2 regions of the Streptomyces sp. CRCS-T-1 genome follow, and region 1 is predicted to be linked to the other one. Evidence: riboswitches for the same ligand, from Rfam matches in the RefSeq annotation. Region 1 holds a riboswitch; the other holds the start of a gene.
The links. Region 1 has a riboswitch for cyclic di-AMP ahead of NNW99_RS04160 (LysM peptidoglycan-binding domain-containing M23 family metallopeptidase). Riboswitches for the same ligand answer to the same signal wherever they lie in the genome.
Positions count from the first base shown of each region.

Region 1 (3,595 bases):
CGGTCGGCGAGCAGCACGGCGAACCGGTCGGCCCAGCCGACGAACGCCCCGTCGGGGCCGGGATCGCCGACGCCCTCGGTGAAGCTGTCCCCCACCGCCACGTACGACCCGATCACTGCTCTGCTGTCACTCTTCGAATCGTCTGCCACAGCAGCTCATACTTCACCCTCGAATGTGACCTACGCGACCGTAGGAAGGGGTTGACGGGCGGTGAGATAAGCCACTCCTAAAGTGTTCGCCAACTCCGGAATAGGCCACCCCCTAGGGATGTTGCGGGGTGAGTCCCCAGACCCGGAATCCCGTGATCCGGAAATGGCTCCACACGGTCCGGAAGGCGAAGTGCCCGCTCGTGTACGGCTGTGGATCGGTGTAGTCGAAGACGAGCCGCCCGTTGTTCCACCAGCGCACCGTCGACCCGTCGGAGACGATCCGGACCCGGTTCGGCTCGCCCGGGACCAGCAGCGGCTCGGTGTAGTCGTAGAGGAGGGGACGCACACCGGCCTGGCCGACGTAACGCCGCAGCCGGGTCGTGGTGTTGTGGTTGGCGCCGTACCCGGCGTAGTACGTGGTCAGGTGGTCGTACTCCTCCAGCGCCCCGCCACGCGGCGTGGCGAAGAGGTCCCCCGGGGAGCGGACGTCCGTCGCGTTCCAGAAGTTGTTGAGGTCCGAGACCCGGTCGTTGACCCCGCCCTCGGAGACGGGCGTGGCGGTGTATTCGAGGACGTACGGCCCTTCGAGGCGCCGTCTGAACCAGACGGTCGCTCCGCTCGGTACGTCGATGTCCAGCACGCCGCGTGACGCGGTGACGGTGCCGCCGCCCTGGAGTTCGGTCGCCCACTGGGCGAGGCCGTGGCAGAAGTCGTCGTGGGCGATGAGGCGGCGGTGACGGGGCCCGGCGTTCGCGGCCGCCGCCGGGGCGAGGGCGGCCAGGGCGGCTCCGGTGGCCAGGGCTCCGAACGTTCTGCGGGTGGTCGGCACGGGACACGGACTCCTTGAGAAAGCGCTTGCACTCACGACGGGATCACTGTGTCCCAACTGCCGCTTCCTGTCGATCCCTTGAGGCCCTTGGGGCGAGAGGCGATCGACGGCCGCACACACCGAAGGCCGGACCCGGGGATCGGGGTCCGGCCTTCGGCCGCGTGTCAGGCAGGTGGTCGTGCGATCGGTCAGCCCACGGAGACGCCGTGCGAGCGCAGGTAGGCGACCGGGTCCACGTCCGAGCCGTAGTCGGGCGAGGTGCGGATCTCGAAGTGCAGGTGCGGTCCGGTCACGTTGCCGGTCGCACCGGACAGACCGATCTGCTGCCCGCCCGTCACGGTCTGGCCGGCCGAGACGGAGAGCTGGGACAGGTGGGCGTACTGCGCGTACTTGCCGTCCTCGAGCTGGATGACGACCTGGTTGCCGTACGCGCCGCCCCAGCCGGCGGAGACGACGGTGCCCGGGCCGACGGCCTTCAGCGAGGTGCCGGTCGGGACGACGAAGTCGACACCGGTGTGGTAGCCGCTGGACCACATGCTTCCGGACATGTGGTACGGCGTGCCGACGGAGGCGCCGTCGACCGGCAGGCTGAAGCCGGAGGCCTCGGCGGCCGGCTTGGCGGCGGCGGGCTTCGCGGCGGTGCCGCCCTTCGCGGAGGACTCGGAGGCGGACGACTTCTCAGCCGACGCCTTCGGCTTCTCGGCGGCCTTCGGCGCGGACGGCTGCGTCTTGGGCTCGCTCGCCGCCTTCTTGCCGACCGAGAGCTTCAGACCGGGGTGGATCAGGGCCGGGTCGGCACCGACCACGTCACGGTTGTCGTCGTAGAGCTTCTTCCAGCCGCCGCTGACGTGCTGGTCGTCGGCGATCTTCGCGAGATAGTCACCGGCCTTCACGGTGTACGTGTGGGCGCCGGTGGCCTTTTCGGCGGCCTTCTTCTCGGCGGCCGGAGCGGACTGGACGGCCTTTTCCGGAGCCGACTGCGGGGTCGCGGCGTGGGCGCCGGCGGCCCCCATGAGCGGAAGGGCGAGGGCGGCCCCGCCGGTTCCGGCGACGGCTATGGAGCGGGTGAAACGCTGGGACTTCGGGCGGCGATGCTTACCCTTCGCGGGCATGGCGGATTCCTCTCCGGCGCCTGCGAGGTGAGCTGTCGGGTGCGGGCTGGAGATGCCCGGCCGCACCGAAGTGCGGCTGTACCCCAAGCCGTTCCGGGAACCGGAACAGGCGTCGTACCTGTGGGTCCCCCGCTCCTGCCATACACGGGTGAGTGTGTGCGGGCTCCGGGCGGCGGCAGGATTAGGCGTCCGTCCGGATTGGTGTGGAACGTAAGCGACCGAGACGCAATGGGACAAGCTTGCGGTTGCCTGTGAAGGCGTTTCTCTTGACGCGTCGCCACATTTCCCGTCACCGAGCGTGGATTCACGATCTCCGTTTTTCCTCAAGGCCCCTGAATACCGCAAGAATTACGTGAACATGACGACAACACATCGTCACGAATATGACGATGGTCACGCACCCCGACCTCATCTCCTTTACGATCGGGGCACGTTATACCGAAACACCTGAACTACCTTTAGTTCCCTAATCACCGAATTCGGACAGAACAGCTACTTGCGCCGAAGGCGGACGACCGCGGCATCCAGGTCGCCGCGCAGGCCGACTCGAAGTCCGTGATGGGCCAGTACGGCCCCTCGGTGAACTTCGCCCGTTTCGGGGCATTCGTACGTCGCTGTCGGGTCGAGGCCCCGCAGCCGGAGCGGCGGGACGGGTTCGCCGTAGCGCTGCGCCTGCAGCCAGGCGAGGACGACGGTCTCGTCCCCGAGGACGTACTGCACCGCGCTCAGGCCGCCCTCCGGGGGCCGCAGCCGGTACAGGTCGCCGCGCTGCACCACAGGCCGGATCTCCTTGTAGAGCCCGACCCACTCCCGCGCCTCGGCGAGCTCCTCCGCCGTCCACCGGGTGAGGTCGCCGCCCACCCCGAGCACCCCGGCCATCGCGCTGACGAACCGGAACCGCAGGGAGCTGGCCCGCTGGTTGAGCATGGCGTTCGGGCTGTCGGTGACCCAGGCGGCCATGACCCGGGCCGGATGGATCTGGCTGAAGCCGTGCTGGATGGCGAGCCGGTCGAGCGGGTCGGTGTTGTCGGAGGTCCACACCTGGTCCGTACGGGCCAGCACCCCGAGGTCGATCCGGCCGCCACCTCCCGAGCAGGACTCGAAGGCCACCCCGGGGTGGGCCGCCCGCAGCCGGTCCAGCAGGGCGTACAGAGCGCGGACGTGGTCAACCCAGAGTCGCTGCGGGTAGGGGTCGTCCGGCCACCCGGCGTCGCTGAAGCAGCGGTTGAAGTCCCACTTGACGTAGTCGATCGGCGCGCTGGAGAGCAGCCCGTCGAGCTGCTCCCACAGGTACTCCTGGACGTCCTCGCGGGCCAGGTTCAGCACCAGCTGATTGCGGAATTCCGTCCGCTTTCGTCCCGCTTGGTACTGCACCCAGTCGGGGTGCGCGCGGTACAGGTCGCTGTCCGCGTTGACCATCTCCGGCTCGACCCAGATCCCGAACCGCATGCCGAGCCCGTGCACCTGGTCGGCGAGGGGCTTCAGCCCGCCCGGGAAGCGGTCGG
Region 1 is NZ_CP101651.1:921,634-925,228, forward strand. Features, by position in the region: gene NNW99_RS04150 (SGNH/GDSL hydrolase family protein) at 1-116, opposite strand, end outside; gene NNW99_RS04155 (DUF6250 domain-containing protein) at 262-978, opposite strand; gene NNW99_RS04160 (LysM peptidoglycan-binding domain-containing M23 family metallopeptidase) at 1,167-2,090, opposite strand; cyclic di-AMP (ydaO/yuaA leader) riboswitch at 2,095-2,251, opposite strand; gene NNW99_RS04165 (alpha-galactosidase) at 2,583-3,595, opposite strand, start outside.

Region 2 (3,595 bases), 4.0 Mb from region 1:
CTCCTGGAGACGGGCGTCGAGGAACTCCTGCGTTTCGACGGCCCCGTCGAGCTCGCCACCTGGCGCTTCGCCACGCAGCCGCTCACCATCGGCGGGCAGCGCATCGAGGCCGGCGACCCGGTCCTCGTCGTCCTGGCCGCCGCGGACCGGGACCCGGAGCGGTTCGCCGATCCGGACGTGCTCGACCTCTCCCGCCGCGACAACCAGCACCTCGGATACGGCCACGGCATCCACTACTGCCTCGGCGCCCCGCTCGCCCGTCTGGAGGGCCAGACCGCCCTCGCCACGCTCCTCACCCGCCTCCCGGACCTGAGGCTCGCGGCCGAACCGGCCGAGCTGAGGTGGCGCGGCGGCCTGATCATGCGGGGGCTGCGGACGCTGCCGGTTGAGTTCACGCCCGCACCGGTGGGGTCCACGCCCGCGCAAAGGTGACACGCCGTCAGTCCTGTGATCTTCACGTGATCTACGCGGCATTAACTTGTGACAAGTGATCGTCTGCCTATACGTTCACCCATCATCAGCGCGGCCCGGGAAAACCGGCTTCGCGCCGGTCACTGCTGTCTTCGCGAAAGGTCTCCGTATGCTCTCCGGGAACGGTCGGCACCGTCGCCCCCGCCAGGCTCCGGCTCTCCTCCTCGCGGCCGGAGTGACCGGCTCCGCCATCGCGATCCCGCTCCTCGGAGCCTCCGGCGCCAGCGCGGCCGACGCCACGACCTGGGACCGGGTCGCGGACTGCGAGACCGGCGGCGCCTGGAGCCAGAACAGCGGCAACGGATACTTCGGCGGCCTGCAGTTGTCGCAGGAGGACTGGGAGGGTCACGGCGGCCTCGACTACGCCCCGAGCGCCGACCTGGCCAGCCGTTCCCAGCAGATAGCCGTGGCCGAGAGAATCCTGGCCGAGCAGGGGGCCGGTGCCTGGCGCACCTGCGGGCTGCTGTCCGGTCTGGAGCAGGACAAGAAGTCCTCCGACTCGGACGGCTCATCCGACTCATCCGGTTCGTCGGATTCATCCGGATTGCTCGACTCCCTCGGGTCCTCGCCTTCGTCGTCCCCGTCCGGCTCGCCGTCTTCTGACGAGTCGTCGGACTCGAAGGACGAATCCTCCAAGTCCGACAAGTCGCCCGACTCCAAGGACTCCGACTCGCAGGACCAGGAGCCCGAGAGCTCCCCGTCCGCCACGCGCGAGAGTGACAAGTCCGACAACTCGCGGCAGAGCGACGATTCCTCGGCGCCGACCGACAGCGGCTCCGGCCGCCACCGCGGCCCCAGTGCCGACGAGACCCAGGCGCCCGAGGGTCGTACGGACGACTCCACGGGGCGTCACGCCTCGCGCGACGACCGCGGCGAGGAGGGCTCCGGCGACTCGTCCGAGGGTGCCTACATCGTGGGGATCGGCGACAGCCTCTGGTCCATCGCCGACTCCCTTGACATCAGCGGCGGATGGCACGAGCTCTACGACGGCAACAAGAAGGCCGTCGGTACCGACCCGGACCTCATCCGCCCCGGTCAGAAGCTCACGGTCGAGGGCGAAGCGGACGAGAAGTAGCGGTTCGGGCAGTGCGGAAACGGGGGCGGAAGTCGCCCCGAAACAGCGCGAGTTCGCGTCATGTTTCGCGGCTAATGTCCCGTTTGATGCCCGTGAGAGATAGATCTCAGAAGCCCTGATCGTCTTTGAAATTCGGCGGATCGCGTGGCTACGGTCGGGACCGCTCGTCACCACGAGCCCCGGCTGCCGCAACGCCGAATCCTGCCAGCGGCCGTACGGGAACAGTCGTCGCGTCAAGCGCCGTAGGCAGGAGCGGGGGACCCAAGGTAGGTGCCCGACCGGCCGGTTGTGCCGGAAGGGCTTGGGGTGAAGCCGTGTCCCGGGAGGGGCGCGGCCGGGCAACTCAACCGGCCCGAACCCGACAGCTCACCTCGCAGGCGTCGGTGAGGGGATCCTTCCATGCTGTTTTCCAGCAAGGGCAAGCACCGTCGTCCGTCCAAGGCCAGCCGTGCCATCGCCGTCGCCGGTGTCACCGGCGCCGCTGTCGCCGCCCCGCTGATGGCCGCCGGCGGCGCTTCCGCCGCCACCGCCTCCGAGTGGGACGCCGTCGCCCAGTGCGAGGCCGGCGGCAACTGGTCCATCAACACCGGCAACGGCTACTACGGCGGTCTGCAGTTCTCCGCCTCCACCTGGTCCGGCTACGGCGGCACCAAGTACGCCGCCACCGCCGACCAGGCCACCAAGGAGCAGCAGATCGAGATCGGCGAGAAGGTCCTCGCGGGTCAGGGCAAGGGTGCCTGGCCGGTCTGCGGCAAGGGCCTGTCGAACGCCAGTGGCGGTGGCTCCTCCTCCTCGGACGACTCCGGCAGCTCCTCGCAGCAGAGCGAGCAGAGCCAGCAGAGCACCGAGTCCCGCGACACCCAGCAGCCGGCCTCCCGCTCCGACGAGCGCCCGGCCGCGAAGAAGACCGTCACCACCCCGACCGGCAAGAAGGTCAAGAAGGGCGACGGCGAGTACAAGGTCGTCAAGGGCGACACCCTGAGCTCGATCGCGGCCGACAAGAAGGTCGAGGGCGGCTGGGAGAAGCTGTTCCAGCTGAACAAGGACATCGTCGAGGACGCCAACCTCATCTACCCGGGCCAGCAGCTGCACCTGAAGTAAGCAGCGGCCCTCCCCGTCCCCACGGGCTCCCCGCCCCGGCGCGTGTTCCCCCGTACGCGCCGGGGCGGGGTCATTTCCGCCGGGCGTCACTGCCGGTCTTTTCCACGATCGTCTTTGTTCCGTTCGGAAACAATTTACTCTCGGTTCTGTCCATGGGGTGGGCGACCCGGTGGCCGATCGGCCCGAGCCGGTTAGGCTCATGTCGCGAGCCACCACGGCCCGCACCTCGCCGGGTCCACGTGACCCGCGTACCCGCGTCACATAAGAAGGAGATGCTCGTGCCGTCCATCGACGTCGTCGTAGCCCGGGAAATCCTGGACTCCCGAGGCAACCCCACGGTCGAGGTCGAGGTCGGCCTCGACGACGGCAGCACCGGTCGTGCCGCCGTCCCGTCCGGCGCCTCCACGGGCGCCTTCGAGGCCATCGAGCTGCGTGACGGCGACTCGAACCGCTACCTCGGCAAGGGTGTGGAGAAGGCCGTCCTCGCGGTCATCGAGCAGATCGGCCCGGAGCTCGTCGGCTACGACGCCACCGAGCAGCGCCTGATCGACCAGGCCATGTTCGACCTGGACGCCACCGACAACAAGGGCTCCCTCGGCGCCAACGCCATCCTCGGCGTCTCCCTCGCCGTCGCCCACGCCGCCTCCGAGGCCAGCGACCTGCCGCTGTTCCGCTACCTGGGCGGCCCGAACGCGCACCTGCTGCCCGTTCCGATGATGAACATCCTGAACGGCGGCTCGCACGCCGACTCCAACGTGGACATCCAGGAGTTCATGATCGCCCCGATCGGCGCGGAGTCCTTCTCCGAGGCCCTGCGCTGGGGCGCCGAGGTCTACCACACGCTGAAGAAGGTCCTGAAGAGCAAGGGCCTGGCCACCGGCCTCGGCGACGAGGGCGGCTTCGCCCCGAACCTCGGCTCCAACCGCGAGGCCCTCGACCTCATCCTCG
Region 2 is NZ_CP101651.1:4,940,467-4,944,061, forward strand. Features, by position in the region: gene NNW99_RS22535 (cytochrome P450) at 1-432, shown strand, start outside; gene NNW99_RS22540 (transglycosylase family protein) at 581-1,546, shown strand; cyclic di-AMP (ydaO/yuaA leader) riboswitch at 1,775-1,941, shown strand; gene NNW99_RS22545 (transglycosylase family protein) at 1,946-2,647, shown strand; gene eno (phosphopyruvate hydratase) at 2,926-3,595, shown strand, end outside.
Region 2: it holds a riboswitch for cyclic di-AMP, as region 1 does, so the genes downstream of both, NNW99_RS22545 (transglycosylase family protein) here and NNW99_RS04160 (LysM peptidoglycan-binding domain-containing M23 family metallopeptidase) in region 1, are expected to answer to the same signal.